Regions from separate parts of the Magnetospirillum sp. 15-1 genome, predicted to be linked through region 2. Evidence: predicted binding sites of a transcription regulator. Region 2 holds the regulator's gene; the other holds the start of a gene.
What was found. Region 2 encodes LexA, which represses DNA repair genes until DNA is damaged. Its sites were predicted from a motif close to ATGTTCTANTTTGGTTC; they were not measured.
Positions count from the first base shown of each region.

Region 1: a site for LexA is predicted at 5,960-5,976, ahead of CP958_RS14630 (adenosylcobalamin-dependent ribonucleoside-diphosphate reductase). Genes of this name have one in related genera too.

Region 1 covers NZ_FXXN01000025.1:338,712-353,737, reverse strand. The annotation lists gene dnaJ (molecular chaperone DnaJ) at 1-415, shown strand, start outside; gene CP958_RS25955 (hypothetical protein) at 634-1,107, opposite strand; gene CP958_RS14655 (tryptophanase) at 1,215-2,663, opposite strand; gene ftsE (cell division ATP-binding protein FtsE) at 2,836-3,561, shown strand; gene CP958_RS14645 (FtsX-like permease family protein) at 3,561-4,454, shown strand; gene CP958_RS14640 (YdcF family protein) at 4,451-5,071, shown strand; gene CP958_RS14635 (lysophospholipid acyltransferase family protein) at 5,068-5,799, shown strand; gene CP958_RS14630 (adenosylcobalamin-dependent ribonucleoside-diphosphate reductase) at 6,059-8,386, shown strand; gene CP958_RS14625 (RNA-binding S4 domain-containing protein) at 8,392-8,673, shown strand; gene CP958_RS14620 (alanine--glyoxylate aminotransferase family protein) at 8,708-9,889, opposite strand; gene CP958_RS14615 (DUF2125 domain-containing protein) at 9,886-10,956, opposite strand; gene CP958_RS14610 (gamma-glutamylcyclotransferase) at 10,949-11,545, shown strand; gene CP958_RS14605 (hypothetical protein) at 11,532-12,158, opposite strand; gene galU (UTP--glucose-1-phosphate uridylyltransferase GalU) at 12,396-13,271, shown strand; gene CP958_RS14595 (helix-turn-helix domain-containing protein) at 13,342-13,881, opposite strand; gene CP958_RS14590 (hypothetical protein) at 14,062-15,026, shown strand, end outside.
Region 2 covers NZ_FXXN01000024.1:268,170-283,195, forward strand. The annotation lists gene radC (DNA repair protein RadC) at 1-470, shown strand, start outside; gene CP958_RS25920 (hypothetical protein) at 591-1,769, shown strand; partial or broken gene CP958_RS12475 (JAB domain-containing protein) at 1,772-1,942, shown strand; gene CP958_RS12480 (DUF4395 family protein) at 1,947-2,366, opposite strand; gene CP958_RS12485 (formyltransferase family protein) at 2,415-3,014, opposite strand; gene CP958_RS12490 (aminodeoxychorismate/anthranilate synthase component II) at 3,150-3,740, shown strand; gene trpD (anthranilate phosphoribosyltransferase) at 3,740-4,780, shown strand; gene trpC (indole-3-glycerol phosphate synthase TrpC) at 4,785-5,600, shown strand; gene moaC (cyclic pyranopterin monophosphate synthase MoaC) at 5,597-6,082, shown strand; gene glp (gephyrin-like molybdotransferase Glp) at 6,079-7,281, shown strand; gene lexA (transcriptional repressor LexA) at 7,417-8,124, shown strand; gene CP958_RS12520 (hypothetical protein) at 8,126-8,332, shown strand; gene CP958_RS12525 (hypothetical protein) at 8,453-9,214, opposite strand; gene CP958_RS12530 (benzoate-CoA ligase family protein) at 9,314-10,900, opposite strand; gene CP958_RS12535 (ABC transporter ATP-binding protein) at 10,948-11,658, opposite strand; gene CP958_RS12540 (ABC transporter ATP-binding protein) at 11,658-12,422, opposite strand; gene CP958_RS12545 (branched-chain amino acid ABC transporter permease) at 12,419-13,510, opposite strand; gene CP958_RS12550 (branched-chain amino acid ABC transporter permease) at 13,507-14,367, opposite strand; gene CP958_RS12555 (ABC transporter substrate-binding protein) at 14,495-15,026, opposite strand, start outside.

The sequences.
Region 1 (15,026 bases), on a different contig from region 2:
GCCCGGCGACCTCTACATCTTCCTGTCCATCGCCGCCCACCGCATCTTCCAGCGCGACGGCGCCAACATCTTCTGCCGCGTGCCGATCCCCATGACCACGGCGGCGCTGGGCGGCACCATCGAGGTGCCCACCATCGACGGCAGCAAGGCCAAGGTCACCATTCCGGAAGGCACCCAGTCGGGCCACCAGTTCCGCCTGAGAAACAAGGGCATGAGCGTACTCCGCTCCCCGGCCCGCGGCGACATGTTCATCCAGGCCATGGTGGAAACCCCGGTCAACCTGACCAAGCGCCAGAAGGAACTCCTCCAGGAGTTCAACGAGACCGGCGAGGGCGAGAAGGCCAAGAATTCCCCGGAAAGCCAGGGCTTCTTCGCCAAGGTGAAGGAATTGTGGGAAGACCTGAAGGAGGGCTGAGGGCCTTCCTTCTCTTCCCCCGATGAATGGACTTGAATCGGCCGGCGATCCAGAAATTATCTTGAAACCGACAGCGCCGCCGCGTACCATCATTAGTGATGCCAATGGGCCTTGCGGCCTGGAAGGCAGTTTCCAGTCCCGAGCAATCGGCCACTGGGTGCCCCCATCACTCATGGGGACCGGCTTTGCCCCGTGAGCCATATCACGGGGCTTTTCCTTTATATAAGCTTCTTTCCAAAGCGCCCGTATTGCCGCAGGTCACGCAAATCGTCGACCAAGTAGGCCGTGCTGAATTCAAAATTTAAATCAAGCCGATGCAACCACACCACGTAGCGGTGAAATACATATAACCGCCTTTCCTTATCCCACCCCTTTTCAGCTCCAGCATCGATGTTGAAGCAAGCTATATGCGGGGCATTCCCCTGAATGACTTCGGATATCCATGGGATACGCTTGATTCTTGACGAAGACCAGCCGCCCTTCTTTTGCCGGCCATCCACAATAATCGTCTCTCTGAATGCATGGTTAATCTGATGTGGTGAGAAATCGCATCGCTGATTATCATGCATTAATAAATATGAATCTTGATTATTAACGTATCTTCCTATGAATTCCGTATGCGCAGCCTGCTTCAAGGCAACCTGATCGCGCTTATCAATTTGAAGCAGAAGATGGTCTAGGTGTCTTGTCATTGAATCTTGCTCTGGCGTTATATCTTGTCATCTAAAAGATTTATGCAGCATCATTCTATATTATTTATCGGGGAGGGGCCGCGACCCCTCCCTTCTTATTGGATTCCCTAGAGGCTGTCGCCGAAATCGGCGCGGAACTTGGCGACCAGCTTGGTCTGCCAGTCGCTGGTGGCCTCCAGCTTGCCGAAGAAGAAGCGCAGCAGGGCCGGTTCCTCGACGAATTTCAGGCCACCGATCAGATCGCGGTTCTTGTGCAGCCAGACGATGCGGTCGACCGCGTATTTCAGCTGCGACAGGGTGAAGACGCGGCGCGGCACGGCCAGACGCAGCAATTCCATGTTGGAATAGACCTCGGAGCCGTCCTCGTTGCGCTGCTCGGAGATGGAGCCCCGCTCCATGCCGCGCACGCCGCTGACCAGATACAGCGCCGAGGCCAGGGCGCCGGCCGGATACTGGGTCTGGGGCACGTGCGGCAGGAAGGCCATGGCGTCCAGGTGGCAGCCCAGGCCGCCGGCCGGGGTGATCACCGGCACGCCGTTGCGGGCTAGGTCGTTGACCATGTACTCGATGAATTGCGGCCCCTGGGAGATCATGTCCTCGTCCATGGTCTCCTCCAGGCCGACGGTCAGCGCCTCGATCTCGCGGATCGACATGCCGCCATAGGTCAGGAAGCCCTCGTACAGGGTGACCAGTTCGCGCATCTTCATGAAGGCGTCGCGGCTGTTGGTGCAGATGCCGCCGCCGCGGGCGCAGCCCAGCTTGCGGGCCGAGAAATAGATAATGTCGGTCAGGGCGGCGATGGCCTTGGTGATGTCGCGCACCGACATGCCCCGGCAGTCGGCCTCGCGCTCCTTGATGAAGTGCAGGTTGTCGGCCAGCAGGCTGGCATCGAACACCAGCAGGATGCCGTTCTTGCGGCACACCCGGCTGACCTCGCGCAGGTTGGCCAGCGAATGGGGCTGGCCGCCGATCAGGTTGGTGCCGGTCTCGACGCGCACATAGGCGATCTTGGCGGCGCCGTGGGTATCGATCAGCTTCTGCAGCTTGGCCACGTCCATGTCGCCCTTGAACGGACACTCGCTGCTGACCCGCAGACCCTCGTCGATGATGATCTCCTCGACGCTGCCGCCGTTGAGCACGATATGGGCCTTGCTGGTGGTGAAATGATAGTTCATGGGCACGATGCTGCCCGGCGTCACGAACACCCGCGAGATGATGTTCTCGGCGGCACGGCCCTGGTGGACCGGCAGGAAGTATTCCATCTGGAAGATGTCGCGGATCTTGTTCTCCAGCTTGGTGAAGGTCTCCGACCCGGCATAGCTGTCGTCGGCCTCCATCATGGCGGCCTGCTGCTTGTCGCTCATGGCGTTGACGCCACTGTCGGTCAGCATGTCGAGGAAGATGTCCCGGTTCTTCAGCAGGAAGGTGTTGTTGCCGGCCTCGCGCACGGCCGCCAGACGGCGTTCGATCGGCACCAGACTCAGCTTCTGGACGATGCGGACCTTGTGCATCTCGAGGGGGACGTTTTCCCCGGAATAGAACTTCACCTTGGACATGTGGCAGCCTCCTACGATTTATTGCAGTTCTAATTATATTAGCGCCCGTTGATGGTAGCGTGGCGGCGGGGTCCTGTAAATTCGCTGCCGTACCCCGCCGCCACGCCCGGCCAGCCATGGGTTGCCCCTTACCTCAAGCCGTGTCATGTTCGGCCGGTTCGGGAGAAGCACCGTGCGGCATCGCCCTCGTGGGGAAAACATCATCCGGTTCGACAGTGTCGGCCTGCGCTACGGCTTGGGGCCGGAGGTGCTGCAGGACGTCACCTTCAAGCTGCCGGCCGGGTCCTTTCACTTCCTGACCGGACCGTCCGGCGCGGGCAAATCCTCGTTGCTGCGCCTGATGTATCTGGGCCTGCGGCCGACGCGCGGCCGCGTCGTGCTGTTCGACCGCGACATCGCCGCCACCAAGCGCTACGAGCTTCCGGCGCTCCGCCGCCGCATCGGGGTGGTGTTCCAGGATTTCCGCCTGCTCGACCACATGACCGCGCTCGACAACGTGGCGCTGCCGCTGCGCGTGCGCGGTGTCAAGGAATCCGAGATCCGGCGCCACGTGCCGGAACTGCTGTCCTGGGTGGGGCTGGCCGACCATCTGGGAGCCAAGCCCTCGACGCTCTCGGGCGGGCAGAAGCAGCGCGTCGCCATCGCCCGCGCGGTGATCGGGCGGCCCGACCTGCTGCTGGCCGACGAACCCACCGGCAACGTGGACGATCACATCGCCATGCGGCTGATGTACCTGTTCGAGGAGCTGAACAAGCTGGGCACCACCATCGTGGTGGCCACCCACAACGAATTACTGGTTCGCCGCTTCACCCATCTGCCCCGCCTGCACATCGAGCACGGCATGGTCACCACCCTGCATCAGGAGCCGGCGGCCGTGGACGATCCGGAGGCGGAGTGATGTTCCGCCGCCGCCATTCCGACCTGCCGCTGGCCGGCGACGCCACCTCGCGCTTCCTGCCCTGGCTGGTGGCGCTGATGGTGTTCCTGTCGTCCATGGCGGTGGCCGGAGCCTTCGTCATCGGCGCGGTGATCGAGCGCTGGGACCGCGACGTATCGGGAACCCTGACCGTGCAGGTGCTGCCGGCCGGCGGCGAGCACGCCGACGCGGTGACCGAGGAGCGGGTCAATTCCGCCATCGACGTGATGCGCAAGGTGCCGGGCGTGCTGGCGGTCCGCGCCTTCGATAAGAAGCGCACTCTGGCCCTGCTCGAGCCCTGGCTGGGCAGCACCGAGATGGTGCAGGACATGCCGCTGCCCCGGCTGATCGACGTCACCATCGACCCCGAATCCCGCATCGATCTGGCCGAGGTGGCCCTGCGCCTGTCCCGCGCCGTGCCCGGCGCCTCGCTGGACGACCACCGGGTATGGCTGTCGCGCCTGATCAACCTGTCGCGCACCATGCAATGGCTGGCCGTGGTGGTGGTGGTGCTGATTGGCGCGGTGACCTCGGCCACCGTGGTCTACGCCACCCGCACCGGCATGGCGGTACATCACGGCATCATCGAGGTGCTGCACCTGATCGGCGCCCATGACGACTATATCGCCCGGCAATTCGCCGACCGCGCCTTCGCTCTCGGCATCGCCGGCGGACTGATGGGCCTCGGCCTCGCCGTACCGGCGCTGACCGCCATCGGCTGGGCGGCCCGGCGTCTCGAGGGCGGCTTCCTGCCCAGCCTGTCCCTGCCGGTGCTGGGCTATGTCGCCATCGGCCTGCTGCCGCTGCTGGCCGCCCTCCTCGCCATGCTGACGGCGCGGCTCACCGTCCACGGCACCCTGGCCAAGCTGCCATGAACCGGGTGACGTCGCACCGCCTCGCCATCGTCGCCATGATGGCGGTGGGTACGGCGTTCGGCGCCTGGGCCGGCGGGCTGGTCTGGTTCGCCGCCGATCTGGCGACGCGGGTGGAGGACGGAGCCACCGTCACCGACGCCGTCGTGGTGCTGACCGGCGGCGCCGACCGGCTGGAGGCCGGACTGGCGCTGCTGGAGGCCGGCAAGGGCGGCAAGCTGTTCATCTCCGGCGTGCATAAGGGCGTCGATCTGCCCGACCTGCTGCGCAAGGCGCATATGGCGCCGGCCCAGGCCCAATGCTGCATCGTGCTGGGCCATGCCGCCGACGATACGGTGGGCAACGCCACCGAGACCGCCGCCTGGATGGGACGCGAGGGCTTTTCCTCGCTGCGGCTGGTGACGGCGGCCTATCACATGCGCCGCGCCCTGCTGGAATTCCGCCGCGCCATGCCCGAGACGGCCATCGTCGCCCACCCGGTGTTCCCCGACGCCTTCAAGCGGGACCGGTGGTGGCGCTGGCCCGGCACCGCCCATCTGCTGGCGGTGGAATATACCAAATATCTGGCGGCGGTGGCCCGGCCGCTGTTCGCTCCCAAGAAATCCGAGAGGAAACCGTGACCGCTTTTCGCTCCGCCCTGTTCATCGTCTTCATCTGGATCTGGACCTTCGTGCTGTCGATCCTTTACCTGCCGCTGCTGGTCATGCCGCGCAAGGCCATGCTGCCGGCGGTGCGCCTGTGGCTGGGCGGCGTGCTGGGAGCGCTGCGCGTGCTGGCCGGGCTGTCGTGGGAGCTGCGCGGCCGCGAGAACCTGCCGGCCGGGCCGCTGATCATCGCATCGAAGCACCAGTCGGCGTTCGAAACCTTCGTCTTCCACCTGCTGCTGGGTGATCCTGCTTATATCCTGAAGCGCGAGTTGCTGTGGATACCTTTCTTCGGCTGGTACCTCGGCAAGACCGGGGTGATCGCCATCGACCGCTCGGCGGGCACCAAGGCGCTGAAGGCCATGGTCAAGGGCGCCGAGGAGGCGGTGGCCGACAACCGGGCGGTGGTGATCTTCCCCGAAGGCACCCGCGCGGCGCCGGGCGCCAAGCTGCCCTATCATTCCGGCGTGGCCATGCTGTACGGCGCCCTCAAGGTGCCGGTGGTGCCCATCGCCTTGAATTCCGGGCTGTTCTGGCGCCGCCGCGGCTTCGCCAAGAAGCCCGGCACCCTGACGCTGGAGGCCCTGGAGCCCATCGCTCCGGGCATGGACCGCAAGACCTTCATGGTCGAGTTGGAGAACCGCATCGAAGCCGCCACCGACCGCCTGATCGCCGAGGCGCGCGAGCGTCATCCGGGATTGTGACCGCGTATCCCCGGCGGGTGGGCCGGTCCCGCCCGCTGTGGATAAGCCTGTGGATTTCGGTGGGGATGGAATCGCTCCCCAGCCCCCTTGCCTGTGCAAGGCGGGGATAAGTGAAATCGGCCTTGAAGCTCAACGTCTTGTCCCCACATAACCCTGTGGAGCACAAAAAAAGAACATCTCCTTGATTCGCCCTCGCCCGAAGTCCTAAAATCGGGGCGGAAAGCCCTGTCAGAGGGCGGGAGACGAAAGAGACGGGTCGATGACGCAGGTGGCACCCATTTCCCAGCAGATCTGGGACATGAAGTATCGGTTGAAGTCCGCCGAGGGCACCGCCCTGGACGGCACCATCGAGGACACCTGGCGCCGGGTGGCGCGCACGCTGGCGGCGACGGAGGCCGATCCCGCCTTGTGGGAGAAGCACTTCTACGAGGCCATGGAGGACTTCAAGTTCCTGCCGGCCGGGCGCATCATCTCGGGAGCCGGCACCAGCCGCAGGGTAACCCTGTTCAACTGCTTCGTCATGGGCGACATCCCCGACGACATGGCCGGCATCTTCGAGCACCTGAAGGAAGCCGCGCTGACCATGCAGCAGGGCGGCGGCATCGGCTACGACTTCTCGACGCTGCGGCCCAAGGGCGCCCCGGTCAAGGGCGTGGGAGCCGATGCCTCGGGGCCGCTGTCGTTCATGGACGTGTGGGACGCCATGTGCCGCACCATCATGAGCGCGGGATCGCGCCGCGGCGCCATGATGGCCACCATGCGCTGCGACCATCCCGACATCGAGGCGTTCATCGACGCCAAGCGCGAGGCCGGGCGGCTGCGCATGTTCAACCTGTCGGTCCTGGTCACCGATCCCTTCATGCAGGCGGTGAAGGAAGACACCTCGTGGGAACTGACCTTCAAGGGCGTCACCTATAAAAGCCTGCCGGCGCGCGAGCTGTGGAACAAGATCATGCGCGCCACCTATTCCTATGCCGAGCCGGGCGTGATCTTCATCGACCGCATCAACCGGCTGAACAACCTGTCCTATTGCGAGGACATCCACGCCACCAATCCCTGCGGCGAGCAGCCGCTGCCCGCCTACGGCGTCTGCCTGCTGGGCTCGATCAATCTGGCCCGGCTGGTGGACAAGCCGTTCGAGGACGCGGCGCGGCTCGATCTCGACAAGCTGGACCGGCTGGTGCGCGTCGCGGTGCGCATGATGGACAACGTCATCGACGTGTCCAACTATCCCCTGGACCGCCACCGCCATGAGGCGGTGTCCAAGCGCCGCATCGGGCTGGGCATTACCGGGCTGGCCGACGCCCTGGTCCTGTGCGGGGCGCGCTATGGCGGGCGGGAAGCCATCCGCCTGACCGAGACCTGGATGGCGGCCATCCGCCGCTCGGCCTATCTCGCCTCGACGGAACTGGCCCGGGAAAAGGGCGCCTTCCCCCTTTATGACGCCGAGAAGTATCTGGCGGGCGAGACCGTCCGGTCCCTGGAGCCCGAGGTGATCGAGGCCATTCGCGCCAACGGCATCCGCAACGCCCTGCTCACCTCCATCGCGCCGACCGGCACCATTTCGCTGTTCGCCGACAATGTGTCGTCGGGGCTGGAACCGGTCTTCGCCTTCACCTACACCCGCGGCGTGCTGCAGCGCGACGGCACGCGGCGCGAGGAGGAGGTCAGCGATTACGCCTACCGTCTGTTCCGCCGCCAGCGTGGCGAGAACGCGCCGCTGCCCCCCTATTTCGTCGACGCCCTGTCGCTGACGCCGGGCGACCACGTGGTGATGCAGGCCGCCGTCCAGAAATACGTGGACAGCTCCATCTCCAAGACCATCAACGTGCCGGAGGATATCTCCTTCGACGCCTTCAAGGACGTCTACAGCCAGGCCTACGAGCTGGGCTGCAAGGGCTGCACCACCTACCGCCCCAACGACGTCACCGGCGCGGTGCTGGAGGTCAAGAAGGAGGCCAGGCCCGAGAACGCCGACGAGCCGGAACTGCCGCTGGAGAAGACCGGGACCCGCTACACCGACCCGCTGGATTCCGGCATCGTCCATCTGACCCAGCCGCTGGACCGGCCCGAGGCGCTGCCGGGCTCGACCTACAAGGTGCGCTGGCCGGATTCCGACCACGCCATGTACATCACGCTGAACGACATCATCCAGGACGGCCGCCGCCGGCCCTTCGAGGTGTTCATCAACTCCAAGAACATGGAGCACTTCGCCTGGACCGTGGCGCTGACCCGCATGATCTCGGCGGTGTTCCGCCGGGGCGGCGACGTGGCCTTCGTGGTCGAGGAGCTGAAGGCGGTGTTCGACCCCAGGGGCGGCCAATGGGTGGGCGGGCGCTACGTGCCCTCGCTGCTGGCCGCCATCGGCGAGGTGATCGAGCGCCACATGATCGCCATCGGCTTCCTGCCCGACCCCAAGGCGGCGCGCGAGCCCATCGAGGCCCGAGACGACCGCTTTGGCGAGGAGCGCAAGGTGGTCAACGGCGAGACGAGGCTGCGCCACTGCCCCAAGTGCAACCAGCCGGCCCTACTGCGCTCGGAAGGCTGCGATACCTGCACCTCGTGCGGCTATTCCAAGTGCGGATGACGTAATTGGACGGCGGACAGCGACTGGACAAGTGGCTGTTTTTCTGTCGCTTTTTCAAGTCGCGCGCGTTGGCTGCGAACGTGGTTGAGAGCGGTGAGGCGCGCCTGAACGGCCACGCCGTCACCAAGCCGGCCCACACGGTCAGGCCCGGCGACCGGGTACGCTTTCCCGCCGGCCCCTATGTCCGCACCGTGGAAGTCCTGGCCCCCGGCACCCGGCGCGGCCCCGCCACCGAGGCGCGGGAACTCTATCGCGACTTGGGAAAAGAAAGGGCGCCGGGCGAATAGCGCTTCGCGCGCGGGGTGGACCCCCGGTCTCTCCCTACCCGAACAGCAGTTTGGACGCCGCCGCCGGGCCGGCGCCGGCCTTCACCCTGTCTCCCAGCACGCTTTCCAGGGCGGTGAGGCAGGTGATGACGTGCCGGGGCGTGGCGCTTTGGCCCATCAGGCCGACACGCCAGACCTTGCCGGCCAGGGCGCCCAGGCCGGCGCCGATCTCCAGGCCGAAACGGGCCAGCAATTGCGAGCGCATTGCGGCCTCGTCGACGCCGTCGGGCACGGTGACGGCGTTGAGCTGGGGCAGGCGGGCCTTCTCCGCCACCGGCAGGCCGAGGCCCATGGCTTCCAGCCCGGCCTTGAGGGCCTCGTGCATGGCGCGGTGACGCGCCCAGGCGGCCTCCAACCCTTCCTCGTGCAGCATGACCAGGGATTCATGCAGGCCGTACAGGGCGTTGACCGGGGCGGTGTGATGATAGGTCCTTTTCGCCCCGCCGCCCCAATAGGCGGTCAGCAGGGTGAGGTCGAGGAACCAGCTCTGCACCTTGGTCTTGCGGGCCTTCAGCGCGTCGACGGCGCGGGGCGAGAAGGTGACCGGCGACAGGCCGGGCGGCGCCGACAGGCATTTCTGGCTGCCGGAATAGACGGCGTCGGCGCCCCACTGGTCCACCAGCACCGGAATGCCGCCCAGCGAGGTGACGGTGTCGACGATGGCGAGCGCCCCATGGGCGCGGGCCAGGGCACACAGGGCGCCCGCATCGGATTCCACCCCGGTGGAGGTCTCGGCATGGACGAAGGCCAGGGCCTTGGCGCCGGGATGGGCCTTCAGCGCCGCCTCCACCTTGCCGGCGTCAACGGGGGTGCCCCAGGCGTCCTCGACCACGACGGCGCGGGCACCGCAGCGTTCGACGTTCTCCTTCATGCGGCCGCCGAACACGCCGTTGACGCAGACCACCACCGTGTCGCCCGGCTCGATCAGATTGACGAAGCAGGCCTCCATGCCCGCCGAGCCGGGGCCGGACACGGCGAAGGTCATCTCGTTGCCGGTGCGCAACGCGGCCTGCAGCAGGCCCTTCAGCTCGTCCATCATGCCGACGAAGGCCGGGTCGAGATGGCCGATGGTGGGACGCGCCTGGGCGGCCAGCACGCGGGGATGGACGTCCGAGGGGCCGGGACCCATCAGGATGCGCAGCGGCGGCTGGAATGACGTGGCGGGCAGGTTGCTCATGACGGCGGGGCTCCGGAACCGGGGGGAGTGATGGGCAGGGGCGGTACCTTGAACAGCCTGGCCTGCCCGGCATAGAGATAGCCGTCCTGCAGGGTGACCGCCAGGGTCAGCGTCGGACGGCCCTGGGGATCGGGGCGGGCCAGGATGGCGAGGATCGTCTCGGCGGCCGAGGCGACGCCGGGCTCCATCAGCTTGGCCGCGACCAGCCGGCCCATCATCTCGTTCCAGCCCCGGATGCGCGCCGTGGTGGCGACAAGGGGCTGCAGCGCCGGATCGAAGGCGAAGGTGCCATCGCCGTCCAGGGACAGCGGCGCCCAGTCGATGGCCACCCGATCCAGTTCCACGTTGCCGCCGGCATTGCTCCAGGCGGCCAGGGCGGAAAGCGGCGGTTCCTCGGGGATGGTGCCCATGATGCGGCCTTCCACCATGACGGTGTCCAGCCGCCGGTTGAAGGGCAGATCGGCGGGCAGGCTCATCTCGACGCCCCTGGTGCGCAGGGTGAAACGGGCCGAGGGCTTCTCGTGGCCGGGATCGGGAGGGTTGAGCCACTCGTAGAAAACGGCGAGGTGCTCGGCCAGCAGCGGCCCGGCGCCGGGCCGCTCCAGGGCCAGCTTGCCGGCCTCGAAGGCGAAGGCGTGCAGATCGCCGTCGCCGTCCACCCGCAGGCGCAGGGTGGCGCCGCCGGTGGTGACGATGCCCCGCCAGTCGCCGCCGAGCGCAAGGCTGTGGCTGGTCCCCAGTTCGAGGGTCGGACCCAGCGGGTCGAGGCCGGGCACGTGCAGGCGCACCGCCTCGCTGCTCCACTGAACGCCCGACGGAGTGGCGAGGGCCACCGCCCCCAGGTCCAGGCCGATCTCGCCGGGAAAACCGAACCGGGCGGTCCGGCCGACATCCAGGCGCCAGCCGTCGGCGCGGCGCCGGGCGGCGAAATCCTCGACCCCCTTGCGCAACTGCCCCGCCACGTGGAACCAATAGGCGGTATAGGCGCCACATCCGGCCAGGATCAGAATGGCGGCAACCAGACCGGCAAGACGCAGACGGCCAGCAAGACGTAGACGGATGGACATCGCGATCGCCACTCCTCAACCGGATACCACCTCTAACCCGACGGCGGGTTGGAGGCAAGGCACCGACCTGTGGGTGTTCGCCTACGGCTCGCTGATGTGGAATCCCGATTTCGACCACGACGAGGCCCGTACCGCCCGGCTGGCCGGCTATCATCGCGCCATGTGCATCCTGTCCTACCAGTGGCGCGGCACGCCCGAGCGTCCGGGGCTGGTCATGGGCCTGGACCGGGGCGGGTCGTGCCGGGGCCGGGTCTTCCGGGTGGCGGCGCCCCAGGTGCCCGCCGCCATGGAGCACATCTACCGCCGCGAGATGCCCACCGGCGTCTACGTTCCCCGCTTCGTGCCCGTGACCCTGGACGACGGACGGCGGGTGGAGGCCTGGGCCTTCATCGCCAGGCGCGGCCATCCGCAATACGTGGCCCACTCCAGCCCGGAGCGATCGGCCGCCCTGATCCGCCAGGGTCACGGCAAGGCCGGGGCCTGCCGCGACTATCTGGCCAACACCATCGTCCAGTTGGAGATGCTGGGCCTGGGCGGAGCGGGCCTCAAGCGCCTACTGGCCCTGGTGGACGACCTCACACCGTCTTGAGGTGGAGGCCGGCGACGAAGGTCGCCGCCCCCGACACCAGCGAGCCGCCCGACAGGGTCATGGTTCCGCCCGCCGCCATGGCCCGCTCGGTCAGGCCGCGATAGCGGCTCCATACCGCGGCGCGATCACCGTCATTTCCCGCCGCCTGATAATCGGAGACGTAGGATTCGGATATCTGCCCCAGGGCATTGAGCGACAGGGTCGACTGGACCTTGCGGTATTGGTTCTCGAATTCCGGATCGGAAGCGAACATCGCATCGATCTTTTCCTTGCCCGGCGTACCGTCCTTGGCCCGCACATGGCCGTCATGGCCGCATTCCAGTTGAATGGCGCCGCCGGTGTCGATTCCCGCCGCCTGCAGGCGGGCGGTCAGGTCGCTGCCCAGTTGCGCCACCTCTTGCGGCGTGGCCAGCAGCGGCGTCCCCAGCAGATCGACGCCCGACGCCGCCCCGGCGATACGGCCGCCGCTCACCGGCTTGGCGGCGGAGGTCTCGCTCGCCGCCGACTGGTCCAGCAGGCGGGCGAACGCGCCCGATCCGGCCGGCGTGATCGACGTCGCGGCGGTGGACGTGGTGGCTTGGGAGGCCTTGGCGGCGGTGACGGCGTCGAACATGAATCCTCTCCGGGAGCATGGGCAGAATTTGCCGCGCGGCAGAGTCTGCGCGTTTCGGTTTCGGGAAAGCGGCTGAAAACGGCGGATTTCTTCCGGCCAGAGGCAGAGCTTTCCGCATTACATGCAATCAATGGGCCATGGGACATGCCGCAACTTCGCCGCAATCCGGCCCGAACTCCGCCCAAATGGCGCGCGATGATCCCCTCCATCGCAACCTCTTCCCGAAGAGACACTCAAATGATCCGCAAAGCCGTTCTGCCCGTCGCCGGCATGGGCACCCGCGTTCTGCCCGCCACCAAGGTGCTGCCCAAGGAATTGCTGCCGGTGGTGGACAAGCCGCTGATCCAGTACGCGGTGGAAGAGGCCGCCGAGGCCGGGATCACCGAGATCGTCCTGGTCACCGCCAAGGGCAAGGAGATGCTGGCCGACCACTTCGACCGCAACGCCGAGCTGGAGCGGTCGCTGGAAGCGCGCGGCAAGGCCGAATTGCTGGAAATCGCCCGCAACACCTGCCCCCGGGGGGTAACCATCACCACCGTGCGCCAGCCGGCGCCGCTGGGCCTGGGCCATGCGGTGCTGTGCGCCCGCCCGGTGGTGGGCGACGAGCCCTTCGCCGTGCTGCTGCCCGACGACCTGATCCTGGGGCGGCCCGGCTGCCTGAAGCAACTGGTCGACGTGTGGGGCGAAACCAGAGGCCATGTGATCGCCGTGGAGAACGTTCCCGCCGATCAGGTGGACCGTTACGGCATCCTGGACGTCATCGAGGAGAAGGGCCGTCTGGCCCGCGCCCGCGGCCTGGTGGAAAAGCCCAGGCCGGCCGAGGCGCCCTCGACGCTCTCGGTGATCGGCCGCTATGTGCTCGACCCCTCGGTGTTCGACGCCCTGGAGCGCCGCGAGCGGGGAGCCGGCGGCGAAATCCAGTTGACCGACGCCATCGCCCGCACCCTGGGAACGGTGCCGCTGCACGGCGCCCGCTTCGTGGGCACCCGCTACGACTGCGGCAACAAGGCCGGCTATGTGGCGGCGATCATCGACGCCGCCCTGGCCCATCCGGAAACCGCCGCGGCCGTGCTTGCCCATCTGGAAGCCCTGTCCGGGCGCCGCGTCGCCTGATTATCAATAAGAGATAAACAGTCGTTAATATCCTGCGATAAGAGGCTGCTAACGACTGTATACAACTTGTTTAAATTGCAAATTGCTCAGCAATTCGGCAACTTCCATGGATATCAACCGCAGCATGAGGTTCGCTTATGCTTAGCCGTAAGATATTCATTCCCGTATTGGCTGTTATCGCCCTGGTGGCGGCAATCCTCCCCGCCCTGGCGGAACCGCTGGCCTGCAAGGGCCAGGGCTCCCTTGCTGATGCGAGGCTTACCGTCTTTGGCGTTCTTTTGCTCCTGGCTGCCAATGCCTCGATTTGATGGGCGGCCACTTCCAGGTCGTCGTCGCCAAGCGAACGGGCGGCATCCACCAATGCAGCCATCACGGCCGCCCGCTTCGACGTGGTCTCCTCATCACCGAAGTCAAAGAAGTCCCGGATGGGGCAGCCCAACACCTCGGATAGCCGTTCCAGGGTGGTGAAGCTGGGCAGGCTGATACCTCGCTCCAACTGGCTCACGGCGTCCGACGAACGGTCAATAAGCTCGCCGAGCCGTTCCTGGGTTAGGCCACGGCGCTCGCGCAGGGTCCGGATACGGGCGGCAACACGTTTTTTCAGAGACATATCGCAGTTTCATTGCGACACGACCGGTTGAGAACAGCCCGCACCTTCTGTATCGTTGCTACATTTCGTAGAGCGCCTACGACACCGGCCGTAAAGCCAATTTGCAACCGGTTGCACGGCACACCCGATAACGAAGGTGCACTACGTATAAATTCTAAATAATAGGCTTTGTACTACGCCATGTCCCTGTTCGGTTTCCTCGCTACCAAGTTCGCCTCCTCCCCCGAGAACCTCGCGACAGAGGCTTTGAATTACGTCGTCGGGCGGTCACGGGTAGCGACCAGGGCGTTGCTGCGCCTGCTGGCCGAGGGCGGGGCTATGCTGCCGGCCGATATCGCGTTCCAGACCCAGGTCGGGGGTGGAGATCAGGCGCGGCCCGACATCGAAGGCCGCTCGGCCAAGCGTGGCACGGTGGTGGTGATCGAAGCGAAGTTCTGGGCCGGGCTGACCGCCAACCAGCCGGTGGCCTATCTCGGTCGCCTACCCGAGGAGGCGCCAGCCGTCCTGGCCTTCGTCGCCCCGGCCGCCCGCTTCACCACCTTGTGGCCGGAACTGGTCGGCCGGTGTCAGGCCGCCGGCCATGGCGTCGGGCCGACGAGCGAGGCCACAGCGGAGCTATGGACCGCTTCCCTGCCCAAGGGCCGCACACTGATGCTGCTGAGTTGGCGGACGGTCCTGGCCGAAGTCATCCGGGTGCTGGAAAACGAGGGCGAGGCCGACATCGCCGCCGACGCTCGCCAGCTTGCCGGCCTGTGCGACCAGATGGACACCGAGGCATTCCTGCCGCTGCGCTCCGAGGAGGTGACCTCGGTCGAAATACCGCGCAGGCACGTCCAGTTCGCCCAGCTTGCCCTTGAGGCCGGCGAGAAGGCCATCGCGACGGGCCTGTGCTCGACCAAGGGCGGGCTGCGCCAGGGCACCGGCCTCGGCTATTGCGGCCGGTATCTCCGCCTGGGTGATACCCTGGTGTTTCTCACCTTCGATTGCGCCCGCTGGGCACGCTTCCGCTCCACGCCCCTGTGGCTGCGGATCGACGGCGACCAGCAGGTGCCGCGCGAGGCCGCCCGCCAAGCCCTCGGCAAGCTGCGGCTGGAGAACCCGCCCCGCCTGATCGAGGACGATGGCTACCCCTGGGTGCCGCTGTC
Region 2 (15,026 bases):
AAACCGTGGACGGCATCAAGGACGCGGCTGCTGCCACGCTGAAGGTGGTGCGCGAGGCCGCCATACGCCTGGCCCGTGCTCCGGTGCTCAACACCCATGTGATTTCCAGCTGGGACGTGCTGCTGGATTACTGCCGCACCGCCATGAGCACCCTTCCGACGGAGCAGTTCCGCCTGCTGTTCCTCGACCGCAAAAACACCCTGATCGCCGATGAGGTGCAGCAGACTGGTACCGTCGATCACACGCCACTCTATCCCCGCGAGGTGGTCAAACGCGCACTGGCACTTCACGCTTCGGCGGTGATACTGGTTCATAATCACCCGAGCGGTGACCCCAAGCCGTCCAGAGCTGACATCGACATGACCAGGCAGGTAAAGGACGCCTTGGCCGGCGTCGGTATCGCCGTCCACGACCACATCATCGTCGGCCGCAAGGGGCACATGAGCTTCAAGAGCGCGGGGCTGCTTTAGCTGCTAACTTATTGATTTTGCTCAACTTGACTTTGGTTCTGCCAACTCTACAATAAGACGCAACAGCTTCATGCTGTATCGGCGTCCTGATACGCCAAGGCGTAAATAGAGGACGACCACATGATACCGGCCCCCACGATCCGCACTTCCGACCCAAGCAATACCACCAGCTTGCATTCTACGGACAGCCAGGACGATGAAATCAGCGATTTCGTCAATCCCTTCAAACTGCTACGCCACAAGCTGCCTAAGCGATCAGTCTTAGAAGGGGAAGAAGCCTTTCTCCAATCCCCTCTCCACGACGACATCTCCAAGATGGCGAGAACCCTTTCCCTGATCCCGGCCAGGACCCGCTTCTCGAACCACGACGACCACCAGCAGCTTTCCCTATGCGGGGCCGCCGCCCTGCTCGACGATCCAGACCTGACCGGCATGGCGTTGCTGACCATCAATCTCGTCGAGGGCGAGACACCCGCCTCGGCCATGTCAGCAATCCGCAAGTGTATCACCAGGAGCAACGGCGGCCAGGGCGCCCGCTATTTCGGCGTGTCCGTCCACTACGCCAGAGAGAAGGCCCGGCGCGGCAGCTCTCCCACCTTCCGTCTCCAGCCCCACATCCATCTGATCGTTCTCGACTGCCCGAAGGACTCCCAGACCTACGACGCCCTCCATTCCTATTGCCGCCGGCGGGGGAAGGTGAAGGAGGCCAGGAGCGGCAACATCAAGCCCCTCGATCATGATCTGTGGTGGACAGTCGGCTACCTCCAGAGGAACCTCTCAGAGAGCGAAGCCGCAGGTCAGCAGCATGTGGATGAAGTCGTCATCTCCAAGCCCATCCGGGAGATCGCCGACGCCATCGGACAGGGCGAGTTCGACATGGCCGAGAAGATCAAGGCGCTCCAGATTCGCCTGGCTGAGGCTGATACACAGCCCGACATTCCCGATACGGTTCTGGCCGAGTTCGAGAAGGACGCCCCGATGATGGTCAGCGTCGTCGGTAAGCTCACTGCCGATGGTCTGGATCGGGTCGAAGCCGTTCGCCGTGTCGTCGGGGCCTGGACCGTCATTCGTGGGTTCAGCCAGTGGGAGCGTGAGGCCCTTCATCTCGACGAGTCGCCGGACGCCTTGCGGAAGGTTGTTCGTCTGCTTGCGGGGGCCAGCCTGGAGCGCATCCGTACCCTCAAGAAACTGGAGGAGCACCGTCATGTCGAACCCAGCAATGTGGTGGATCTGGGCTTCGAGCGCGATATGGTCAGGATTGGCGAATGGGCCGCGAAAAGCCGGCGTGTAGATACGTAGAGATCATCATGGTGCACAACCACCCCAGCGGCGACCCAAAACCATCCAAGGCCGACATCGACATGACCCGCGCGGTCAAGGAGGCCCTGGGGGCCGTGGGCATCAGCGTGCACGACCACGTGGTGGTCGGCCGCAAGGGCCACGCCAGTTTCAAGGCCATGGGGCTGCTGTAGTCCCTCAGGCCGAACGCAGCCTGTACCAGAAACCATAGGCCCAGCAGGCGGCGCAGAAGCCGGTGGCAAGATCGATGAAGGCGAAAATCAGGATGGCGGTGGCCGGAACGGCGCCGAACTCCGCCCCCATCAGCCAGGACACCACCATGACGCTGCCGGCGATGGCGGCGATCTTGTCGGCGAACATCTTGGCGCCGGCATTGACGTTGTGGGTCCAGCCCAGGCGAGCGGTGATCGCCGCGAACAGCCGGTAGGACAGGCATTTGTGCGGCGAGACGAAGCCGCGCAGCATCCCGCCGAGAGCCAGCAGGACCGCCACCCACTGATACGGCGTGAACAGGTAGAGAGCGGCGATGGCGAAGCTCATGGTCGCCTGGAAGCGATAGGCGTTGGAGCAGACCGGCGCGATATCGAAGCGGAGCATGACGGGGCCTCAGTTAATTTCGATAACACTAATATTAGCGTTATCTAATTATGTGTCAAGCCTCCCCCCGAACGCCCTCACTCGCCGCAATGCCTCCTCCTCCGGGACGCCTTCGGGAATACGGCCCATTTCTGCGAAGGCCTTGCGCGTGCACTTTCGTGTTCCCCACCGAAGCGGCAGATGCGGCGGCCTGAGCGGCGAGACCAGCGCCTCGGCCCAGCGCTCGAACAGCCGCAGGCAGGCGCCGTAGGCCAGCGTCTCCAGCCCCTGCAGATCACAATCGCTTGGGACGGCAAAGCGTTCCACGTCGCAGATGATCCCGGAATCCACCTTGGCCGTCATCTCATGCAAGGTGGCGCCGAACTCGGTCGCGCCGTCATAAAGGGCGAAGGCGGCCGGGACCCAGCCGGGATAGGCCGGCGGTCCGGGATGGAAGTTGTAGGCGCCGTATCCCAGGCGCTCCAGCACGCCGGTCGGCACGATCTCGGGAAACACGAAGGCCACCAGCCGGGCGGTCCGCAGATCCGCCGGCAGGTCGCGGGTCGAGCCGGCGGCCACCACCCGCACGCCCTCCCCGGCACGGCGCAAGGCCTCGGCCAGCACCGGACGTTCGGCGTCTCCCGCCAGAAGAAGGATGGTGTCGAGCATGGGCAGCCGATCCTCGGGGTATGGTTTCCATGCTAACCTGCCTGTGGAATCCGTCAAATGGCGCGTGGCGTGCTTGACGCGCTCAAGCCGCCTCTGCATTCTTCCGCCTTCGGAATTCCTGTAGGCGCAACGCCGATGTTTCTCCTGATCGATAATTACGACAGCTTCACCTACAACCTTTGGCACTACCTGGGCGAACTGGGAGCCGAGGTGGCGGTGAAGCGCAACGACGCCGTCACCGTCGATCAGGTGCTGGCCATGCGGCCCCAGGGCATCGTCATCTCGCCCGGTCCCTGCGACCCCGACAAGGCGGGCATCTGCCTGGACCTGATCAAGCGCGCCGCCGGGACCATTCCGCTGTTCGGCGTCTGCCTGGGCCACCAGGCCATCGGTCAGGCTTTCGGCGGCAAGGTGGTCCGCGCCCCCAAGGCCATGCACGGCAAGGTCGACAGCATCACCCACGACGGTTCCGGTGTGTTCAAGGGGCTGCCCAGCCCGTTCCGCGCCACCCGCTACCACTCGCTGGTGGTGGAGAAGGACAGCTTCCCCGACTGCCTGCACGTCTCGGCGTGGAGCGGCGACGGGCTGGTGATGGGGCTGGTCCACAAGGACCTGCCGGTCTGGGGCGTCCAGTTCCATCCCGAAAGCATCGAGACCGAGCACGGCCACGCCATGCTGCGCAACTTCATCGACTTCACCAAGACCAAGACCGGACACGCCGCCTGATGAGCACCGCCCCCATCACCCTCGCCCTGATGAAGGAAATCCTCGGCCGCGTCGCCGCCGGCGCCACCCTGTCCGAGGCCCAGGCCGAGGAAGTGTTCGAGATCATCATGTCGGGCGACGCCACTCCGGCCCAGATCGGCGGCCTGCTGATGGGCCTGCGCGTGCGCGGCGAGACGGTGGAGGAGATCACCGGCGCCGCACGCATCATGCGGGCCAAGGCCCTGAAGATCGAAGCCCCGGCCGGCGCCGTCGACATCGTCGGCACCGGCGGTGACGAGGCCGGCACCTACAACATTTCCACCGCCGCCTCCTTCGTGGTCGCCGCCTGCGGCGTGCCGGTGGCCAAGCACGGCAACCGGGCGGTATCGTCCAAGTCGGGCGCCTCGGACGTGCTGACCGCGCTGGGCGTCAACATCGATGCCGATTTCGCCCTGGTGCGCGAGACCCTGTGGGAGAACAAGGTCGGCTTCCTGATGGCGCCGCGCCACCATAACGCCATGCGCCATGTGGCCGGCCCGCGCGGCGAGCTGGGCACCCGGACCATCTTCAACCTGCTGGGTCCGCTGGCCAATCCGGCCGGCGCCACCCGCCAGGTGGTCGGCGTCTTCGCCGAGCGCTGGGTCGAGCCCCTGGCCCGCGTGCTGGGCCGCCTGGGCGCCGAGCACGCCTGGGTGGTGCACGGCACCGACGGGCTGGACGAACTGACCACCACCGGCCCCACCAAGGTGGCCGAGTACAAGGCAGGTGAGGTTCGCCTCTTTACCGTAAAGCCGGAGGACGTGGGGCTCAAGCGCGCCGCTCCCGCCGACTTGAAGGGCGGCGATTCCGCCGCCAACGCCGCCGCGCTCAGGGCCCTCCTCAAGGGGGAGTTGGGAGCCTATCGCGATATCGTCGTCCTCAATGCCGCCGCCGCCCTGGTGGTTTCCGGCAAGGTCGACAGCTTGAACGACGGAGCCCGCGCGGCGGAACAGGCCATCGATCGGGGCGAGGCCGATTCCGTTCTTGAACGCATGATCGCCATCACCAACCGGACGCCCTGATACCATGAACGCCACGCCGACCATCCTCGACCGCATCTGTGCCGAAAAGCGCAAGCAGGTCGCCGAGCAGAAGAGCCGCCGGCCCATCCAGGAACTGCTGAAGCGCGCCCAGGACCAGGCGCCGCCGCGCGGTTTCGCCGCCTCCCTGGACCGCAAGATCGCCGAACTGGGCTGGGGCCTGATCACCGAGATCAAGAAAGCCTCGCCCTCGGCCGGCATCATCCGCCCCGACTTCAAGCCGGAACTGCTGGCTCGCGGCTACCAGCGCGGCGGCGCCGCCTGCCTGTCGGTGCTGACCGACCAGAAGTTCTTCCAGGGTTCGGACGCCGATCTGGGCGCGGCGCGCTCGGCCTGCGATCTGCCGGTGCTGCGCAAGGATTTCATGGTCGATCCCTACCAGATCGTCGAGGCCCGTGCCCTGGGCGCCGACTGCATCTTGCTGATCGTCGCCTCGCTGACCGATGCCGAGCTCGGCCAGATGGAGGACATCGCCCTGGGCTACGGCATGGACGTGCTGATCGAGGTCCATGACGAGGCCGAGCTCGAGCGGGCCTTGAAGCTGAAATCGCCGCTGATCGGCATCAACAACCGCGATCTCAGGATCATGAAAACCGACCTCGCCACCACCGAGCGTCTGGTCCCCCTGATCCCCGAGGGCAAGGTGGTGGTGTCGGAAAGCGGCCTGGAAGGTCCCGGCGATCTGCGCCGCATGGCGGCCATCGGGGTCAAGCGCTTCCTGATCGGCGAGGCGCTGATGCGCCGCCCCGACGTGGAGCAGGCGGTCAAGGTGCTGCTGGCCGGCGCGGGCACGACGGCATGATCGGAGACGGGCTCACCCATTTCGACGGAGACGGCAACGCCGTCATGGTCGACGTCTCGGCCAAGGCGGAGACGGCCCGGGTGGCCGTGGCGCGCGGCTCGGTGGTCATGGCCCCCAAGACCCTGGCCCTGGTCGCGGCGCGCGGCATGAAGAAGGGCGACGTGCTCTCCGTCGCCCAGCTGGCCGGCATCATGGGAGCCAAGCGCACCCCCGACCTCATTCCGCTATGCCATCCGCTGGCCCTGTCCTCTGTGGGGGTCGAGCTCAGCCTTGATCCCGACGCCTCCGCCGTCCATATCGAAGCCACCTGCAAGCTGGTCGGCCGCACCGGCGTCGAGATGGAGGCGCTGACCGCCGTCTCGGTGGCGGCGCTGACCGTCTACGACATGTGCAAGGCGGTGGACAAGTCCATGCGTATCGAGAACATCCGCCTGATCCACAAATCCGGCGGCAAATCCGGCATCTACGAGGCCAAGGAATGATCTCCGTCGAGGTGGCGCGCGAATCCCTGCTGTCCGGCATCCGCCCGGTGGGTACCGAAGTGATCTCCCTGGCCCAGGCCACCGGCCGCATCCTGGCCGAGGATCTGACGGCGCGGGTCTCCCACCCGCCGGTGGCGGTTTCCGCCATGGACGGCTACGCCGTCCGCGCCGCCGACATCGCCCAGGTGCCCCGCACCCTCGACGTCATCGGCCTGTCGGCCGCGGGTGCCGCCTTCGCCGGAACGGTGGAGAGCGGCCAGTGCATCCGCATCTTCACCGGCGCGCCGCTGCCCGACGGCGCCGACGCGGTCATCATGCAGGAGAACACCCGCAAGGACGGCAACCGGGTGGAGATCCTGACCTCCGCCGCTTCGGGCCGCCATGTGCGCCCGGCCGGTCTCGACTTCAAGACCGGCGACGTGCTGATCACGGCGGGAACCATCATGGGCGGCCGCACCATCGGTCTGGCGGCGGCCATGAACGTCCCCAACCTGCTGGTGCGCCGCCGCCCGCGCATCGCCATCCTGTCCACCGGCGATGAGATCGTCCTGCCCGGCGACCAGCCGGGACCGGCCCAGATCATCGGCTCCAACGGGCCGGGTCTGGCCGCCATGGTCACCGCTCTGGGGGCCGAGGCCATCCATCTGGGCATCGCCAAGGATACCCGCGAATCCCTGGATTCCATGATCAAGGCCGCCGCCGGCGCCGACATGCTGGTCACCACCGGCGGCGCCTCGGTGGGCGATTACGATCTGGTACAGGACGCGCTGAAGGACGCCGGCATGAATCTCGGCTTCTACAAGGTCGCCATGCGGCCGGGCAAGCCGCTGATGTTCGGCGACATGAAGGGCGTCCCCGTCCTCGGCCTGCCGGGCAATCCGGTCTCGGCCATGGTCTGCGCCATCATCTTCCTGGAGCCGGCCATCCGGGCGCTGACCGGGCGCTCCACCGTCACCCAGGCCATCAACGCCATCCTGGGCCGCGACCTGCCTCCCAACGACGAGCGCATGGAGTTCATGCGCGCCAGCCTGGAACGCACCGACGACGGCGTGGTGGTCGCCCTGCCCTTCGAGCAGCAGGACAGCGCCGTGCTGTCCGGACTGGCGCGGGCCACCTGCCTGCTGGTGCGCGCCCCCCACGCCCCCACCGCCCAGGCGGGCGACATGGTCCAGGTCATCCCCCTTCCCGCCGTGCTCTGAGCCGCTCGTCCAGGGAAACAAAACGGAATCATCGCCGCAGATTCTCCTTGACCACCCCCGGGAACGCGAATAGAACAAAACCAGATGGTTTGTTCTTTGTTCTCTGAACAGACTCATTCCAGGGGAGATTTCGCCATGCTGACGCGTAAGCAATACGAACTGCTGATGTTCATCGACGAGCGGCTTCGCGCCACCGGCATTTCCCCCTCGTTCGACGAAATGAAGGACGCGCTCGACTTGAAGTCCAAGTCGGGCATCCATCGCCTGATCACCGGCCTGGAGGAACGGGGCTTCATCCGCCGCCTCGCCCATCGCGCCCGCGCCCTGGAAGTGGTCCGTCTGCCGGAAAACCGCAACGACCAGACCCTGCCGCCGCCGGCCAAGGCCTTTGCCCCCAACGTCATCAAGGGCGGTTTCGCCACCCAGCAACTGGCCGGGGCGCCGGTGGCCGGCCCCTCCGACGCCGTCACCCTGCCGCTTTACGGCAAGATCGCCGCCGGCACCCCCATCGAGGCGTTGCGCGACCATTCCAACAGCGTCGATATTCCCGCCTCCATGCTGGGCAGCGGCAATCACTACGCGCTGACCGTCGACGGCGATTCCATGATCGAGGCGGGCATCAATGACGGTGACACCGTGGTGATCCGCTCGTGCGATACCGCCGAGACCGGAACCATCGTGGTCGCCCTGGTGGATGACACCGAGGTGACGCTGAAGCGCCTGCGCCGCAAGGGCAATTCGGTGGCGCTGGAGCCCGCCAACAAGAAGTACGAAACCCGCATCCTCCCCCCCGACCGGGTCAAGGTCCAGGGGCGGCTGGTCGGCCTGCTCAGGAGCTACTGAGATGGGAAGCTTCCGCCCGCTTCGCTTCGGCTTCACCGCCGACGGCAATCTGGCCCAGGATGGCCACGCCGAGATGAGCGTCACCTATCTGGGCCGCCTGTCGCGCTCCAAGGCCGAGGCCGACGCCCGTCGCCGCTTCGAGGAATGGTCCCGGATGGGAAGCGCCCTGGCTCGGCTGCGCGCCGCCGATCAGGTGGTGCTGGGGTAACCCCCTGTGGGCTCCGCCCACACCCGCAAAGGACCCGAGGCCCTTTGATCCCCTTGGTTTGGTCGAAAAAGACGAAGCCCCCCGGACCGTTCGATCCGGGGGGCTTTTTCCTGAACGATCCTACTTGCCCAGCAGCCCCTTGATGGCGCCGCCGGCATCGCCGGGAACCAGGGCCTTGGCCTTGTCGCCCACGTTACCCAGGAGGTTGCCGAAGCTGGAAGCCGATTTGAGGGCACCGTTGACCAGGGCATCCATCACCTTCTGCGCCACCTGGGCGGAAGAGGCGCCGCCCGAATCCTTGCCGATATTGGTCAGCACGATGTCGCCCAGCTTGGCGCTGCCCTCGGCGCCGGGAATGCCGCCCGCCGCCAGCTTGACCTGACCGCCGGTGATGGCGAGACGCTCGATGACCAGCTTCTTCTCCTCGTCCTTGTCCTTGGCGGCGGGCTTGGCCGCCTCGGCCTTGGCTCCCCCGCCTTGCTTGGCGGCGAAGGCCTTCACGTTCTTCTGGATGGCGTCGATATTGCTGCCGCCCGCGGCCATCTCATAGGCCACGAAGGGTGAGGCCACGGTGACGTCCTTGACCACCACTGGATTTTTACTGATCGAGCCGGTATCGAGCGCCAGGGCGATCTCGCCCAGGCGGATGGCCGGGTCCGAGGAAAAGCCGGGCGGATTGGCGACGGTCAGGCCGGAAATGGAGCCCTTGCCCTCGGACAGGGAAATCTTCACCGACCCCACCGATACCTTCACGCCGGTCACCTGGGAGCCCACGTCCTCGATCACCTTCTTGACGATGGTGTCCAGCGACGACAGCAGGAACACCGCCGCCCCGACGATCAGGGTCACCAGAATACCGGCACCGATAAGCAGCTTGCGCATGGAGGACCCCCGACCATGATTGAACGGCGTCCAGTGTGGGCCGGGGCGGAAGGAATGTCGAGGGAGTGTCGTGTGACACTCCCTCGATCATGACAGGCCCTACATCTGCGACAGGGTTCCGCGCAGCTTGAAGCGCTGAATCTTGCCGGTGGCGGTCTTGGGGAGCGCCTCGACGAATTCCACCCAGCGGGGGTATTTGTAGGGTGCCAGCTTGGACTTGACGTAAGCCTGAAGCTCCTCCTTGAGGACCTCCGAGCCGGTCTCGCCAGGCGCCAGGACCACGAAGGCCTTGGGCTTGACCAGGCCTTCGGAATCGGCCTCGCCCACCACGGCGGCTTCCAGCACCTTGTCGTGGGAGATCAGGGCGGCCTCCACCTCGAAGGGCGACACCCAGATGCCGCCGACCTTCAGCATGTCGTCGCCACGGCCGGCATAGCGGTAGTAGCCGTCATCGTCCACATAGTACTTGTCGCCGGTGTGGGTCCACTCGCCCCGGAAGGTCTTGAGCGACTTCTCGCGCTGGTTCCAGTAGGCGGTGGCCGAAGAGGGGCCGCGCACCACCAGTTCGCCCATCTCGCCCTGGGGCAGTTCGTGGCCGTCGTCGCTGCAGATCTTGAGGTCGTAGCCCGGCACCGGCTTGCCCGAGGTGCCATAGCGGACCTCGCCGTGACGGTTGGACAGGAAGATGTGCAGCATCTCGGTGGAGCCCAGACCGTCCAGGATGGCGGCGCCGAAGCGTTCCTCCCAGCGGCGGCCCACATCCTCGGGCAGGGCCTCGCCGGCCGAGACGCAGGCGCGCAGGCGGGTCGAGGCGGTCTCACGCTTGTATTGCGGATCGGCCAGGATGGTGCCGTAGAGCGTCGGCACGCCGTAGAAGATGGTCGGCTGATGATCCTTGAGTAGCTTCATCACCGCTTCCGGCGTCGGACGGTCCTTGAGCAGCACCGAGGTGGCGCCCACGTGCAGCGAGAAGGTCATGCCGTTGCCCAGGCCATAGGCGAAGAACAGCTTGGCCGCCGAATAGGTGACGTCGTCCTCGCGGATGCCCAGCACCTGCTGGCCGTAATGCACGGCGGTGGCCGGCAGATCGCGCTGCAGGTGGACGGCGCCCTTGGGCGCGCCGGTGGAGCCCGAGGAATACAGCCAGAAGGCCACGTCGTCGCGGGTGGTCTCGGCGGTCTTCAGCTTGGGCTCGGCCTTGGCCAGCAGGTCGGACAGCAAGGTGTGGCCGTGGGCGTTCTTGCCCGAGATCACCACGTGCTCGAGCATGGGCAGATCGGGCAGGATGGGCTCGACCTTGTCGAACAGCTCCTCGCTGATCACCAGCACGCGGGCGCGGGAATCGGACAGCATGTAGCCGTAATCGCCCGTGGTCAGCAGGGTGTTGAGCGGAATGGGCACGATGCCGGCCTTGACGGCGCCCCAGAACACCGCCGGAAAATCGACGGTATCGAGCATGATCATGGCGATGCGGTTCTCCATGTGGAGACCCAGGCTCTTCAGCGCATTGCCCGCCCGGTTGACCTTGTCGGCCAGTTGGCCGTAGGTGTGGCTGCCATCGGCATCGATGAAGGCCACCTTGTCGGCCCGGCCATCCTTCAGATGGCGGTCGATGAACCAGGTGGCGGCGTTATAGTCGCGCGGAATATCGAGCGCATGCTCGGACGAGGCGTTGGGGGACGTCATGAGGTGTTCTCCTTCCTCCTTAAACGGGTTGGCGACTGCTTTGCCGGTCAGAGCCCGATATGTCGTTCGAGTATGCTCGAATCGCTTTTCAGTTGCTGTGGGCCGCCGTCATATACCACCTCGCCCTTGACGAGGATGACGTGACGATCGGCAAGGTCCAGCAGGACCCCCACATTCTTGTCCACCACGATGGTGGCGATGCCGGTATCCTTGACGGCGCGCACCACCCGCCAGATCTCACGGCGGATCAGCGGCGCCAGGCCCTCGGTGGCCTCGTCCAGGATCAACAAATCGGGATTGGTCATCAGGGCGCGGCCGATGGACAGCATCTGCTGCTCGCCGCCCGAGAGAAAGGTGCCCATGTTGTCCAGGCGCTCGGCCAGACGGGGAAAGGTCTCCAGCACCCGCTCATAGGTCCAGTCGGCCCGGCCGCCGGCCCCCTTGCGCGCCGCCATCAGCAGATGCTCGCGCACGCTGAGGTTATGGAACATGCCGCGCCCCTCGGGGACATAGGCGATGCCGTGACGGATCACCGCCGAGGTCTCCATGCCGGTGACCTCCCTGCCGCGCACCGCGACCTTGCCCCGGCGCGGGCTGACGATACCCAGCAGACTTTTCAGCAGGGTCGACTTGCCCATGCCGTTGCGGCCCATCAGCGCCACCGTCTCGCCCACGCCGACGCGGAAATCCACGCCGTGCAGCACATGACTGGCGCCGTAATAGGTGTGCAGGCCGGTGGCGTCGAGGAAGGTCTCCATCAATAGGCCTCCGCCCCGTCGCCGAGATAGGCGTCCTGCACCGCCTTGCTGGCCCGGATCTGGTCCAGCGGCCCGCTTTCCAGCAAGGTGCCGTTGACCATCACCGACAGAACCTTGGCGATGGCGAACACCGCGTCCATGTCGTGCTCGATGAGGATCAGGGTATAGGCCTGGGCCAGTTCCTGCAGCAGGCCGACCATGCCCTCGGATTCCTCCTTGCCCATGCCGGCCAGCGGCTCGTCGAGGACCAGGACCTGGGGCGCGGTGGCCAGCACCATGGCGATCTCCAGCTGCCGCTGCTCGCCATAGGACATGGTGCCGGCGATGCGCCCGGCCCAGGACGCCAGCCCGGCCCGCTCCAACGCCTCGGAGGCCTTGGCGGAAATCTCGCGGTAGGACGCGGCGGGGCGCAGGAAGCGCATGGAGGTGGCAAGATGCGACTGGGCCGCCAGCCGGCAATTCTCGAAGCAGGTGAAGGTGGGGAAGACGTTGGTCTTCTGGTACGACCGCCCGATCCCCAGCCGCGCCACCTTGTGGGCCGGCTGCCGGGTGATGTCGGCCCCCTTGAACATCACATGGCCGCCCGAAGCCGGCAGGTGTCCCGTCAACAGATTGACGAAGGTGCTCTTGCCCGCCCCGTTGGGGCCGATGATGGCGTGGGCCTCGCGCTCCCGAAAACCGATGGACACCGAATTCACCGCGATCAGGCCGCCGAACGCCTTGGTCAGATCCCTGGTTTCGAACAGGAAGGGGGAGACGCTCATTGCCCACCCTCCTTCGGTCTTGTTTGCCCCTCAAGCGCCGGGCTGTCGCTCTCGCTCCCTTGGCTCCTCCGCGGCGCTCCGGGCGCCTCAATGGCGCCGCGCTCGACCACGGTCTCGCTCGTTCCACACCACTGCAGCAGCAGCCCGGCCACGCCCTTGGGCAGAGCCAGGACGATGGCGATCACCAACCCGCCCATGGGCAGCAGCCAGTGCTCGGTCACCGCCTCCAGGCCGAAATGGGCCAGTTCCAGGATGAAGGCCCCCAGGATGGGGCCGAACAGGGTGCCCATGCCGCCCAGGATGACCATCACCAGCACATGGCCCGACTGGTGCCAGCCCAGCATGGCGGGGCTGACGAAGCCGTACTGGGTGGCGGCCAGAAAGCCGGCCAGCCCAGCCAGGGCGCCGGCGATGGCGAAGGCCACCAGCTTGTAGGCCATGGGATCGAAGCCCAGACCGCGCACCCTGCCTTCGTTGACGCCGATGGCGGCCAGCACCCGGCCGAAGGGCGAGGCCACCACCACCCGCAGCAGCAGGTACACCGCCACCAGACAGCCCAGCACCGCGAAGAAGAAGGCCTGCTTGCTCTCCAGATTGACCAGGGTGATGCCGAACGCCTCGACCACCGGCTTGACGTAGATGTAGGCGCCGTCCGAACCGCCGGCCAGCTTGGAATCGTTGAAGAAGTAATAGCCCATCTGCCCGAAGGCCAGGGTGACCATGATGAAGTAGATGCCGGCGGTGCGGATGGCCAGGAAGCCCACCACGGCCGAGGCCAGCGCCACCGCCCCCATGGCGGCGGGCAGCACCACCCACAGATTGGCCGCCTCGTATTGCGGGGAGAGCAGGGCCAGCATGTAGCCGCCCAGTCCGAAGAAGGCAGCATGGCCCAGACTGACCAGCCCCGCCACCCCCACCAGCAGGTCGAGACTCATGGCCAGGATGGCCAGGATCATGATGCCGGTCAGCTTCTGCAGCAGGAACGCATACTTGACGGTGAAGGCCAGCGGCCCCCAGGCGGGGAACAGCGCCAGCGCCGCCAGCAGCGCCAGCAGGATCAGGGAAAGCCGCTTGGGAAGGGCGGTCATGAGAACAGCCCCCGCGGCTTCCACAGCAGCACCGCCGCCATGACGCCATAGACGGTGAAGCTGGCGAAATCGGGAACGAAGACCTTGCCGAAGGTGTCGGCCAGGCCGATCAGCATGGCGCCGAGAAAGGCGCCCTTGATGGAGCCGACCCCGCCGATCACCACCACCACGAAACAGAGGATCAGCACGGAATCCCCCATGCCCGGCGCCACCGAGGTGATGGGCGTCGAGATGGCCCCGGCCAGCCCGGCCAGGGCGGCGCCGATGGCGAACACCACGCCGAACAGCAGCTTCACGTTGATGCCCAGGGCCGCCACCATGTCGCGGTTGGAGGCGCCGGCCCGCACCCACATGCCGAAGCGGGTGCGGCTGATCACCAGATACATGCCGACCGCCAGCACGGCGCAGACCGCCGACAACAGCAGGCGGTAAACGGGATAGGACAGGGTCTCGGTCAGCTTGATGGACCAGTTCAGCGCGGCGGGCACCGGCACGCCGTGCACGTCGGCGCCCCAGGTGATGCGGGTCGCCTCGTTGAAGATCAGGATCAGGCCGTAGGTCAGCAGCACCTGATCGAGATGGTCGCGGCGATAAAGGGTGCGGACCAGCAGCGCCTCGATCACATAGCCGATGGCCGCCGCGATGGGCAGCGACAGCAGCACCGCCGCGATCAGGCTGCCGGTGACCCCGGCCAGCCAATAGGCCAGATAGGCCCCCAGCATGTAGAAGGCCCCGTGAGCCAGATTGATGATGCCCATGATGCCGAAGATCAGGGTCAACCCACTGGCGACCAGGAAGAGCAGCAGTCCGTACTGAACGCCGTTCAACACCTGAATCAGGAAAAACCAGAAATCCATCGTGGCTCCAGACCGCGCGCGTCCAAGACCGGGGTGGCCGCGCCGCCCGCCTTCCACGAAGCCCCCGGCCGCCATGGGCGACCAGAGCCTCCACCTCCGTGAAAAGCCGGCGACGCGCCCCGACGGGTCAGCCCATCTTGCAGCCGGTGGCGGGGTCGGCCAACGCCTTCTCCGCCACGCCCAGCACCACCTCCTGCCCGCCCTTGACCTGGCGCAGGTAGACGTCCTGCACCGGATTGTGGGCCTTGGACAGGGTGAAGGTACCGCGCGGGCTCTTGATCACCGCCTTTTCCATGGCGGCGATCAGGTCGGCCTTGGCCGCTGTATCGCCCTTGACGGTGCCCATGCCCTGGAACAGCAGTTGGGCGGCGTCGTAGCCCTGCACCGCGTAGACATCGGCCTCCTTGGAGAACGCCTTGCGGTAGGCGGCGCGGAACGTCTTGTTCTCGGGGGTGTCCAGCGCGTCGGCATAGTGCAGCGTGGTCAGCACGCCCTCGGCCGCCTCGCCCTGCTCCTTCAGCACGCCGTCGGTCAGGAAGCCCGGCCCCATCAGCGGAATGGATTTCAGCCCGGCGGCCGCGTAGTCCTTGACGAACTTCAGGGCGCCCGAACCGGCGAAGAACACGAAGACGCCGTCCGGCTTCAGCGCGGCGATCTCG